Regions from separate parts of the Bradyrhizobium sp. WBAH42 genome, predicted to be linked through region 2. Evidence: predicted binding sites of a transcription regulator. Region 2 holds the regulator's gene; the other holds the start of a gene.
What was found. Region 2 encodes PhoB, which activates phosphate uptake and scavenging genes when phosphate is short. Its sites were predicted from a motif close to TGTCATNNANCTGTCAT; they were not measured.
Positions count from the first base shown of each region.

Region 1: DCG74_RS24190 (DUF2278 family protein) is a predicted target of PhoB. The motif match lies at 2,258-2,274, and genes of this name have one in related genera.

Region 1 covers NZ_CP036533.1:5,172,022-5,177,825, reverse strand. Annotated here, with positions in the region: gene DCG74_RS24205 (nitrile hydratase accessory protein) at 1-346, shown strand, start outside; gene queC (7-cyano-7-deazaguanine synthase QueC) at 488-1,201, opposite strand; gene mazG (nucleoside triphosphate pyrophosphohydrolase) at 1,329-2,147, shown strand; gene DCG74_RS24190 (DUF2278 family protein) at 2,337-3,365, shown strand; gene hflX (GTPase HflX) at 3,527-4,909, opposite strand; gene hfq (RNA chaperone Hfq) at 4,921-5,169, opposite strand; gene DCG74_RS24175 (sigma-54 dependent transcriptional regulator) at 5,419-5,804, opposite strand, start outside.
Region 2 covers NZ_CP036533.1:1,505,918-1,511,721, reverse strand. Annotated here, with positions in the region: gene DCG74_RS07035 (aspartate aminotransferase family protein) at 1-1,129, opposite strand, end outside; gene DCG74_RS07030 (GcrA family cell cycle regulator) at 1,590-2,102, shown strand; gene phoB (phosphate regulon transcriptional regulator PhoB) at 2,374-3,081, opposite strand; gene phoU (phosphate signaling complex protein PhoU) at 3,096-3,812, opposite strand; gene pstB (phosphate ABC transporter ATP-binding protein PstB) at 3,824-4,645, opposite strand; gene pstA (phosphate ABC transporter permease PstA) at 4,642-5,487, opposite strand; gene pstC (phosphate ABC transporter permease subunit PstC) at 5,492-5,804, opposite strand, start outside.

The DNA of each region.
Region 1 (5,804 bases), 3.7 Mb from region 2:
GGCAATCCCGGGCATTCCGCGCGACGATGACGGCCCGGTGTTCCGCGCACCCTGGGAGGCGCATGCGTTCGCGATGGCCTTGAGCCTGCACGAGCGCGGCGTATTCACCTGGCCGGAATGGGCCGCAGCCTTGGCCTCCGAGATCAAGCGTGCCCAGGCCGCGGGCGACCCTGACACCGGCGAGACCTACTATCTGCACTGGCTCGCCACGCTGGAAGGCCTCGTCGCGCGCAAGGGCGTCGCCTCGCTGGAGACGCTGCACCGCTACCGCGATGCCTGGGACCACGCCGCCGATCGCACGCCGCACGGCAAGCCGATTGAGCTGCGGGACGAGGATTTTCAGTAGCTGATCGCTGAGTTCGTCACTGCGAGCGAAGCGAAGCAATCCAGAATCCTCCGCGGCGGCAGTCTGGATTGCTTCGTCGCATCAGCGCAAAATTGCTGCGCAATTTTGTCGCGAGCTCCTCGCAATGACGGCGGAGCGACCCTACCGCCCTGCCACGTACTCGTTCCACCCCCTCGCCCGCAAACTGCAGGCCGGGCACTCGCCGCAGCCATAACCCCATTCGTGCCGCGCGCCGCGTTCGCCGAGATAGCAGGTGTGCGATTGCTCACGGATCAAATCGACCAGCCCCTCGCCGCCGAGATCGTGCGCCAGCTTCCAGGTCGCGGCCTTGTCGATCCACATCAATGGCGTGTGCAGCTCGAAGGGCCTCGCCATGCCGAGCGAGAGCGCGGCCTGCATGGCGCGGATGGTCTCGTCGCGGCAATCGGGATAGCCGGAATAGTCGGTCTCGCACATGCCGCCGACGATGTGGCGGATGCCGCGCCGGTAGGCCAGCGCTGCGGCGAAGGTCAGGAACACGAGGTTGCGGCCCGGCACGAAGGTGTTGGGCAGGCCGTCGGCGCCCATCGCGATCGCGACGTCGCGGGTTAGCGCCGTCTCGGAGACGGCCGCCAGCGTCGGGATCGACAGCGTGTGGCTCTCGCCCAGCTTTGCGGCCCAATCCGCGCGCAGGCCCTTGATGCCGTCGAGCAGGCGGTCGCGGCAGTCAAGCTCGATGGCGTGGCGCTGGCCGTACTCGAACCCCAGCGTCTCCACGCGGACGAAGCGGCTCAAAGCCCAGGCGAGGCAGGTGGTGGAATCCTGGCCGCCGGAGAACAGCACCAGCGCGGTTTCGGAAGAAAATGCGTCGTTCATGGCCCGCGCTTTAGCATTGCGCGACTTGCTCGCCAATCGGTGGAAATCGGCCTGTTCCGCCGCCTTGCGCTGGGATTGGGGGTCCGCTTTTGGCATAAGGCTCTGGACCCCAGGAGACTGCCCGGCAATGGCCCCTTCCCGCGATATCTCCCGCCTGATCGAAATCATGGCGGCACTGCGCACCCCGGTGACCGGCTGCCCTTGGGACCTCGAGCAGGACTTTGCGACGATTGCGCCCTACACGATCGAGGAAGCCTATGAGGTGGTCGACGCCATCACCCGCGGCGATCTCGACGATCTCAGAGAGGAGCTCGGCGATCTCCTGCTTCAGGTGGTGTTCCACGCGCAGATGGCCTCAGAGCAGAACGCGTTCGATTTTGGTGACGTGGTCGAGGCCATCACCCGCAAGATGATCCGCCGCCATCCCCACGTCTTCGCCGACAAGGACGGCAATCTCGCCCCGCACCACGTCAAGGAGGTCTGGGACCGCATCAAGGCCGAGGAAAAGGCCGAACGCGCCGCGCGCCGGCCGCCGGAAGAGACGCCGACGCACAAGTCGCTGCTGTCGGGCGTGAAGGCCGGCCAGCCGGCGTTGACGCGCGCGATGGAGCTGCAGCGCAAGGCCTCCACCGTCGGCTTCGACTGGAACGACCCGCGCGCGGTCCTGCAGAAGATCCGCGAGGAAGCCGACGAGATCGAAGCCGCGCTGGACCGCAACGACCGCGCGGGCCTGGCGGAAGAGACCGGCGACCTGATGTTCGCGCTGGTCAACCTTGCCCGCCATGTCGATGCAGATCCGGAAGCCGCGTTGCGTGCGACCAACGCGAAATTCGAGCGGCGCTTTGCCTATATCGAGCGGGCGCTGGCGGCGCAGGGCCGGACGCTGGAGCAGGCCTCGCTGGCGGAGATGGACGCGCTGTGGAATGCGGCGAAGACCGCCGCTTAGTCGGGTGCGGTGGCGGAGAGATCCGGCAACACCATCCATCGCCGATCGGTCAGCAATGTACCCCGATTGACCGCCCCCAGCGGCTCGCACGGAAAGATGCGTCAAGCCGCCGCCATGAAATTGTCACCGCAGACAGTCTAAAGTTGTATAGTTCTGACGCAGCCACCCCCCTACGGCAGGTGAAGCGCGATGCCATTGAAACATTATTCAGTCCTCAAGGGACGCCCGATTGCGATGCGTTTCGGCACCGGCAGGTCGCCGCACTATCAAGTCCATATCGTCGCCGGCGGTGAAGATTTCCGCATTGCCGTCAACGTGCAGTCGGCCGACGGAAGCGAGGTCGAATTCCTGGTGCGATCTCGTTTCGTCCATCCGATCACCGAACGACTCGCGGCACTCCCGGAGGGGCTGCACCCGCAGGCCCCCCAGCCCAACAGCATCGCGCTGGACTTCATCCGCGGTAATCTGATGCAGCCCCAGGAGATGGTGCCGCTGCCGCTGTCCGTGCCTGGGCCGGACAACGACCTCAACGAGAAGCTCGACCAGTTCGTCCAGCGCGCACTCTCGGACGAAAGCGCGATGGTCTACGCGTTCGGCGAGACATGGGGCCCCGAGACCAAGGCGGACAATTATTTCGGCTTCAGGCCGGGACGCGGCATTCACGACATCCATATGAACCAGGGAAATCCCATCGGAAGGTTCTCGGGCGACAACGGGCCGTGGCAGGACGGCGGGCTCGTGTTCGAATTCCCGGAGCAAAATTTATGGACGGCAGTCCTTCTCAAATTCCAGACGCAGGCCTGGCACACTGACGACGAGACCGGTCATCCGATTGATCTCGGCGGCGGCACGCCGACAGCGCCGCTGGATCCGACGGCCCCTCCGACGGAGGAAATGCCGGATGGGCTCGTGCGGATCATTGCGGCACTCGTCAACGCCGTGAAGACGCCGGAGCGCGAAGTCGTCACACTGCTCAACACGGCCGATCGCGACATCGATCTCACCGGCTGGAAGCTGGCCGACAAGCAGAAGAAGAAGATGACGCTGTCGGGGACGATCGCAGCCGGAGGAACGCTCGCCGTCGTCGTGGAGAAGCCGATGGAATTGTCGAACCAGGGCGGCATTATCTCGCTGCTGGACACGCGTGGTATCAAGGTTCACGGCGTCGCCTATACCAGGGCGCAAGCCAAACATCCGGGCCTGACAATTCCGTTCTGATGTGCTGATCAAGTTCGCAACCGACGAGCGTCAGCACGCCGCCAGGTCAGCTGTCGTTCGTGCCCCGTGCGTAGCGCGCACGAGGGTGTACCGATCCATGCCGCGTGTAATTTCTCGCTGGAACCACGCGATCGATGCCGCGCACCAATGGCATCGCGCCGTTATGTGGCGTGATGCGGCACGGCGTCGAACCTGTTCACCACGATATCCCGCTTGGTCTCGTCCACCCGCACCGTCATATCGAAGCGGCCGTCGTGCAGCTCCTTCGACAGCACCTCGGCATTGCGGTGCAGCCAGCTGATGCCGGCGCCGTCGGCGGCGTCGATGGAGAGATCGAGCGTGGTGCGCTTGGCGGCCAGGCGTTGCTCGATCGCGGCGAGCAGAGCATTGATGCCCTCGCCCGACACGGCTGAGACCAGCATCGCCGGATGATCCTCCGGCCTGCGCGCGGCGATGTTGAGCAGCTCTTCGCGTTGCTCGGGGGCGAAACGGTCGATCTTGTTCCAGACCTCGATGATGCGGCCGGAATCGTCCGGGTTGATGCCGAGCTGGCGCAGCACCGCGTCGACGTCGCTCTGCTGCGCCTCGGCGTCTTCATGCGAGATGTCGCGGACATGCAGGATGACGTCGGCCTCCAGCACCTCCTCCAGCGTGGCGCGGAAGGCGGCGACGAGCTGCGTCGGCAGGTTGGAGATGAAGCCGACGGTGTCCGACAGCATCGCCTTGCCGCCATGCGGCAGGGTGAGCGCCCGCAAGGTGGGATCGAGCGTCGCAAACAGCATGTCGGCCGCCTGCACCTCGGCGCGGGTCAGGCGATTGAACAGCGTCGACTTGCCGGCATTGGTGTAACCGACCAGCGCGACCACGCGATACGGCACGCGTTGGCGGCCGGCGCGATGCAGCCGCCGCGTCGCCTGCACCTTTTTCAGCTCGCTCTCCAGCTTGGAGATGCGCTCCTGGATCAGGCGGCGGTCGGCCTCGATCTGGGTCTCGCCGGGACCGCCCATGAAGCCGAAACCGCCGCGCTGGCGCTCGAGATGGGTCCAGGAGCGCACCAGGCGCGAGCGCTGGTAGTTGAGATGCGCCAGCTCGACCTGCAGCGAGCCTTCCCTGGTCTTGGCGCGGCGGCCGAAGATTTCGAGAATGAGCCCGGTTCGGTCGAGCACCTTGGCGTGCCATTCCTTCTCGAGGTTGCGCTGCTGGATCGGCGACAGTGCGCAATCCATCACCACGAGCTCGACCTCGAGGGTCTTGATCAGCCCGGCGATCTCCTCGACCTTGCCCTTGCCGATATAGGTGGCGGGCCGGATCTGGCTGACCGGGGCGACGATGGCGTCGGCAATGACGAGATCGATCGCGCGCGCGAGGCCGACGGCTTCATCGAGCCGGGCCTCGGTGTCTCGCAAGGCATGAGTCTCCGATTGCGCGTCGGCACTGCCCGCGCGCACGCGCAAGTAGGGGCCGATGACAAGCACCCGCCCCGTCTGCGTAGCCCCTGCCGACCGTGGACGGTCGGCATCCCCGTCGAAATTCCGGGGTTCCAATCAGATCACTCTCAAGCCGGCTGGTCCTCGCCGCCTTCGAACAGCTGAATCGGAGCGCCCGGCATGATGGTCGAGATCGCATGCTTGTAGACGAGCTGCGAATGACCGTCGCGCCGAAGCAGCAAACAGAAATTGTCGAACCAGGTCACGATGCCCTGGAGCTTCACTCCGTTGACCAGAAAGATCGTCAGTGGCGTCTTGGTTTTGCGAACGTGATTAAGGAAGGTGTCCTGTAGGTTTTGTGCGCGGTCTGCCGCCATTGTTTTTTTCTCGCTTTGAGTTTCTTTTTATTGCGCCGGATGCGGCCCTCTTTGTGAAGTTCGGGGCCTCCTCCGGTTGCCGTTCCTCATGAGATCCCCCTCGGAAGGAACAGCGGTTCGATTAGAGGACAGGTCGGGATATTAGGCAAGCCGCTTCAAGCGGCAGGCCCGGCCCTATTGCCCCGAAAAATTACGGAAATCGATGATTTTCTTCGCCTATTGTCGAGATGCCGCCGCGGCATCGCAGCCTTAGCCGACGCCGAGCGCTTTCAACTTCCGGTGCAAGGCCGAACGTTCCATGCCAACGAACTCGGCCGTTCGGGAAATATTTCCTGAGAAACGGCTGATCTGTGCAATCAAATAGTCGCGCTCGAACACTTCGCGTGCCTCGCGCAGCGGCAGGCCCATGATGTGCTCGCCATTGTTGCTGGTCGGCATCGCCGGCACCATCGAGCCGACGTCCTGCGGCAGCATGTCGGCGGTGATGATGACCTCCGGCCCACCGGCGGCCAGAATCATGACTCTTTCAACATTATTGCGGAGCTGACGCACATTGCCGGGCCAGACATGCGATTGCAGCACCGCCATCGCGTCCTGACCGATCTGGCGCCTGGGCAGGCCGCTGCCCGCCGAGA
Region 2 (5,804 bases):
CCGCTTCGGTGACGATCAAGGGCGGCAGGAAGCGCACGACATTGTCGCCGGCCCCGACGGTGAGCAGCTTTTCGGCGCGCAGCGCCGCGACGAGATCGCCCGAGGGCACCACGGCCTTGATGCCGATCAGGAGGCCCTCGCCGCGCACCTCGCTGACGACATCGGGGTGACGATCGATCACGGAGGCGAGCTTCTGCTTGAGCAGCAGCGACATCTTCTGCACGCGGTCGAAGAAGCCGGGCTTGAGCATGACGTCGAGCACGGCGTTGGCAGCCGAGATCGCGAGCGGATTGCCGCCGAAGGTGGAGCCGTGCGAGCCGGGCCCCATGCCGGCGGCCGCATCAGCGGTCGCCAGCACCGCGCCGATCGGGAAGCCGCCGCCGAGCGCCTTGGCGAGCGACATCACGTCCGGTGTGACGCCGGTGCGCTTGTAGGCAAAGAGCTCGCCGGTGCGGCCCATGCCGGTCTGCACCTCGTCGAAGGCGAGCAACAGGCCGCGCTCGTTGCAGAGCTCGCGCAGCGCCTTCAGGAAGGCCGGAGGTGCAGCACGAACGCCACCCTCGCCCTGGATCGGCTCGATGAGAATGCCGGCGGTGTGCGGGCCGATCGCCTTCTTCACGGCGTCGAGGTCGCCGTGCGGCACCTGATCGAAGCCGTCCATCGGCGGACCGAAGCCCTCGAGATATTTCGCAGACCCGGTGGCGGCGAGCGTCGCCAGCGTGCGGCCATGGAAGGCGCCTTCGAAGGTGATGATGCGATAACGCTCCGGATGGCCCTTGGAGAAGTGATGATGGCGGACGAGCTTGACCACACCTTCCAGCGCCTCGGCGCCGGAATTGCAGAAGAACACGAAGTCCGCGAAGCTCTCATTGCAGAGGCGGCTTGCGAGCTTCTCGCCATCGGGGCTCTGGAACAGGTTCGACATGTGCCAGAGCTTCGTCGCCTGCTCCTGCAACGCCTTGACCAGCGCGGGATGAACGTGGCCGAGCGCATTCACCGCCACGCCCGAGGTGAAATCGAGATAGCGATCGCCATTGGCCGCGATCAGCCAGCAGCCTTCGCCGCGCTCGAAACCGAGGTCGGCCCTGGCGAAAACGGGGAGCAAATGCGGCGCGGCGCTGTTAGTCATGACGTCACTTGAATGTTGCGGACGGTGTGAGGCACGCATTGCGCAACGCACCATTGACCGGCCCCGGAAAACGAAACGTGCCGCCTTTTAAGGGCGGCACGTGGCACTATCTTATGCCTGGAAAGACGGGTGTCAATGCCGCCCGGAAAGCCTCGCGAAACGCTGAATCCGTAGTCTTGCGGTGCCGATTTTGCGGGTTTTTCACCACGGAACATGTGGAAGCGAGTCGGCGGACTCTTGCGCGGGAGTCACGCCATATTGTAGCGTTTGGACTGTCAGATACGACATCTCGTGCAGCAGTTCTGATCCCAAAAGTCCTCATGTACCGGCGTAAACGTTCGGGCGTCTTGAGCGCGCCCGGCGAGCCTTAAGGGATTCTGGCGGCACGGGTTTTTCAAGGCTTTAGGCAATCGCGGCGAAGGCTCCAGGATGGCAGGCGCGCTGCGAGGGAAAGGGTGCAATGACGGTTTTGACCTGGTCCGATGATCGCGTCGAGCAGCTGAAGAAGCTCTGGGAGGCCGGACTTTCGGCCAGCCAGATCGCGGCGGAGCTCGGCAATGTGACCCGCAATGCCGTGATCGGCAAGGTGCACCGGCTCGGCCTGTCCGGCCGCGCCAAGAGCCCTTCATCGGCAGCGCCGCGGCCGCGCAAGGCACGGCCCGCGCAGCACATGATGCGCGTGACGCGACCCGTTGCGCGCGGCAACACCGCGCTGGCGCAGGCCTTCGAGGTCGAGGTGGAAGCCGAGCCGGTCACCTACGACAACGTGGTGCCGATGAGCCAGCGCCTGTCGCTGCTGGAATTGAACGAGGCGACGTGCCACTGGCCGGTCGGCGATCCATCGAGCCCGGATTTCTTCTTCTGCGGCGGCAAGGCGCTCTCGGGCCTGCCCTACTGCGCCCAGCATTCGCGCGTGGCCTATCAGCCCGCAGCGGACCGCCGTCGCGCACCGGCGAAGCCGAGCACGCGCTGAGCTTGCGGAATTAGTTGATCGCCGAGATTACAGCCGTCACACGATGACGGCGCCACCTACTCAGTGTCATCCCCGCGAAGGCGGGGATCCATAACCACAGGGCGCGATCGTTGCGCGAGATGGTCACGCCGAGTCATCGTCAAACCACGTCCCGTGGTTGATCGCGACGAGCGCAAGCGCTCGCGCTGAGATCCCGGGCTCGCGCTGCGCGCGCCCCGGGATGACGGTTGAGGGTGTAGCCGCAGCTCACCACACCAACAGCTCGCAGATCTTACGTCTGCTCGGCCTTCGCGAAGCGATCATCCAGCGCGTAGCCGGCGCCGCGGACGGTGCGGATCGGGTCCTGCTCGCGGCCGAGATTGAGCAGCTTGCGCAGGCGGCCGATATGGACGTCGACGGTACGCTCATCGATATAGATGTCGCGGCCCCAGACGCTATCGAGCAGCTGCTCGCGCGAGAACACGCGGCCGGGATGCTCCAGGAAGAACTCCAGCAGGCGATATTCGGTCGGGCCGAGATCGATCGGCCGACCCGAGCGCGCCACGCGGCGCTTGTCGCGGTCGAGCTCGATGTCGCCATAGGCGAGCACGGTGGCGAGCCGCTCGGGGCTGGCGCGCCTGAGCAGACCCTTCACGCGCGCGAGCAGCTCCGGCACCGAGAACGGCTTGACGATGTAATCGTCGGCGCCGGTTGCGAGGCCCCGTACCCGCTCGCTCTCCTCGCCGCGCGCGGTGAGCATGATGATCGGCAGCTGCTTGGTCTCGGGACGGGTCCGAAGCCGCCGGCACAGCTCGATGCCCGACAGGCCCGGCAGCATCCAGTCGAGCACGATCAGATCGGGAATGTGCTCCTTGAGGCGGGTGTCGGCGTCGTCGCCGCGCATCACCGTCTCGACGTCATAGCCGTCGCCTTCGAGGTTGTAGCGGAGAAGCTCGGTGAGAGCTTCCTCGTCCTCTACCACCATAATGCGTGCGCCCATGTTGTCGTCGCTCCTTAGGTATTCGGCACCGTCGTGGCGAAGGTCGTCATGTCGCCCTTCGGCCGCTTGTCGGTGATCGCCTGGCCCTCGATCATGTAGAACACGGTCTCGGCGATGTTGGTGGCATGGTCGCCGATCCGCTCGATGTTCTTGGCACAGAACATCAGGTGGATGCAGAACGAGATATTGCGCGGATCCTCCATCATGTAGGTGAGGAGCTCGCGGAACAGCGAGGTGCAGATGGCGTCGACCTCCTCGTCGCCCTTCCACACCGCCATCGCCGCCGGCAGATCGTGCGCGGCATAGGCGTCGAGCACGCTCTTGACCTGCTGCTGCACGAGGTCGGTCATGTGCTCCAGGCCGCGGAACAGCTTGAGCGGATGGAAATCCGTCTCCAGCGCCGCGACGCGCTTGCCCATGTTCTTGGCAAGATCGCCGATGCGCTCGAGATCGGTCGCAACGCGCATGGCGCCGACGATCTCGCGCAGGTCGACGGCCATCGGCTGGCGGCGGGCGATGGTGAGCACGGCGCGCTCCTCGATGCGCTTCTGCAGCGCGTCGAGATCGGCGTCGGTGGTGACGACGCGCTGGCCGAGTGCCACGTCGCGGCGGATCAGCGCGTCGACGGAATCGACGATCATGCGCTCGGCGATGCCGCCCATCTCGGCGACCAGGCGAGTGAGCTCCTGAAGGTCGCTGTCAAAGGCCTTTACGGTATGTTCAGAACCCATATTCCGTCTCCTCAGCCGAACCGGCCGGTGATGTAATCCTGCGTGCGCCGATCGCTCGGCGACGTGAAGATCTTGCTGGTGTCGTCGAACTCGATCAGCTCGCCGAGATACATGAAGGCGGTCTTGTCGGAGACGCGCGCCGCCTGCTGCATGTTGTGGGTGACGATCGCGATCGTGTAGTTCTCGGACAATTCCTGGATCAGTTCCTCGACCTTGGCGGTCGAGATCGGGTCGAGCGCCGAGCAGGGCTCGTCGAACAGGATCACCTCGGGCCGCACCGCGACGGTGCGGGCGATGCAGAGGCGCTGCTGCTGGCCGCCGGAGAGCGACAGGCCGGAGGCATTGAGCTTGTCCTTGACCTCGTTCCACAGCGCGCCGCCGCGCAGAGCCTTCTCAACGCGGTCGTCCATCTCCGACTTCGAGATCTTCTCGTACAGACGAATGCCGAAGGCGATGTTCTCGTAGATCGTCATCGGGAACGGCGTCGGCTTCTGGAACACCATGCCGACCCGGGCCCGCAACAGGTTGAGGTCCAGCTTGGCGTCGAGGATGTTGGTCTGGTCGAGCAGCAGCTGGCCGGTGGCGCGCTGGCCCGGATAGAGGTCGTACATCCGGTTGAAGATGCGCAGCAGGGTCGACTTGCCGCAGCCCGACGGGCCGATGAACGCCGTGACGCGGTTGGTGCCGAGCGTCAGATTGATGTTCTTCAGCGCGTGGTGCTCACCGTAGTAGAAATTCAGGTTGCGCGCGGTGACCTTGGCGGGCGCCTCGGGCAGCGGCTGCGAGCCGGGATGAACGGTCGGCGCGCTGACGGAAACAGACATTTCACTCATTTTGCAGTCCTCTCGGCGCCAAGGATGCGCGCGCCAATGTTCAGGGCAAGCACGGTCAGGGTGATGAGCAGCGCGCCGCTCCAGGCGAGTTGCTTCCAATATTCGTAGGGGCTCTGCACGAAGTTGTTGATGGTGACAGGTAGGTTCGCCATCGTCTTGTTCAGGCCGAGGCTGAAGAACTGGTTCGACAGCGCCGTGAACAACAGCGGTGCGGTCTCGCCCGCGACGCGGGCGGTCGCCAGCAGCACGCCGGTGATGAGGCCGGAACGCGCGGCACGATAGGCGATGCGCTTGATCACCAGCGAGCGCGGCAGACCGAGCGCAGAGGCCGCCTCGCGCAGCGGATTCGGCACCAGCAGCAGCATGTCCTCGGTGGTGCGCACGACGACCGGGATCACGATGACGGCGAGCGCGAGGCTGCCCGCGATCGCCGAGAAGCCGCGCATCGGCACCACCACCGCCCCGTAGATGAACAGGCCGATGATGATCGAGGGCGCCGACAGGAGAATGTCGTTGATGAAACGGATCACCGAGGTCAGCTTGTCGTTGCGGCCGTATTCGGCAAGATAGGTGCCGGCGAACAGGCCGAGCGGCGCGCCGATGCCGACGCCGATCACGGTCATGATCAGTGAGCCGACGATGGCGTTGAGCAGACCGCCTTCGTTCGATCCGGGCGGCGGCGTGTTCTCGGTGAAGACCTGGAGGTTGAGCCCGGCCAGGCCGTTGTAGAGCAACGTCATCAGGATCAGCGCGAGCCAGGTGACGCCGAACGCAGCGGCTGCGATGCAGAGTCCGCGAATGACGATGTCCCAGCGGCGGCGGCGCGAATAGATCGGGTTCATGGCTTCACTTCCCCGCCTTGGTTTCCAGGCGCAGCAGCATCAACCGGGCGGCCGCGAGCACGAAGAACGTCAGCACGAACAGCAGGAGGCCGAGCAGGATCAGGCCGGACTGGTGCAGGCCGTCGCTCTCGGCGAACTCGGATGCGATCGCGGCCGAGATCGTGGTGCCCGGGGCGAAGATCGACGAGGAGATCCGGAACGAATTGCCGATGATGAAGGTCACCGCCATGGTCTCGCCCAGCGCGCGGCCCAGCGCCAGCATGACGCCGCCGATGATGCCGACGCGGGTGTAGGGGATCACGACGCTGCGGACGACT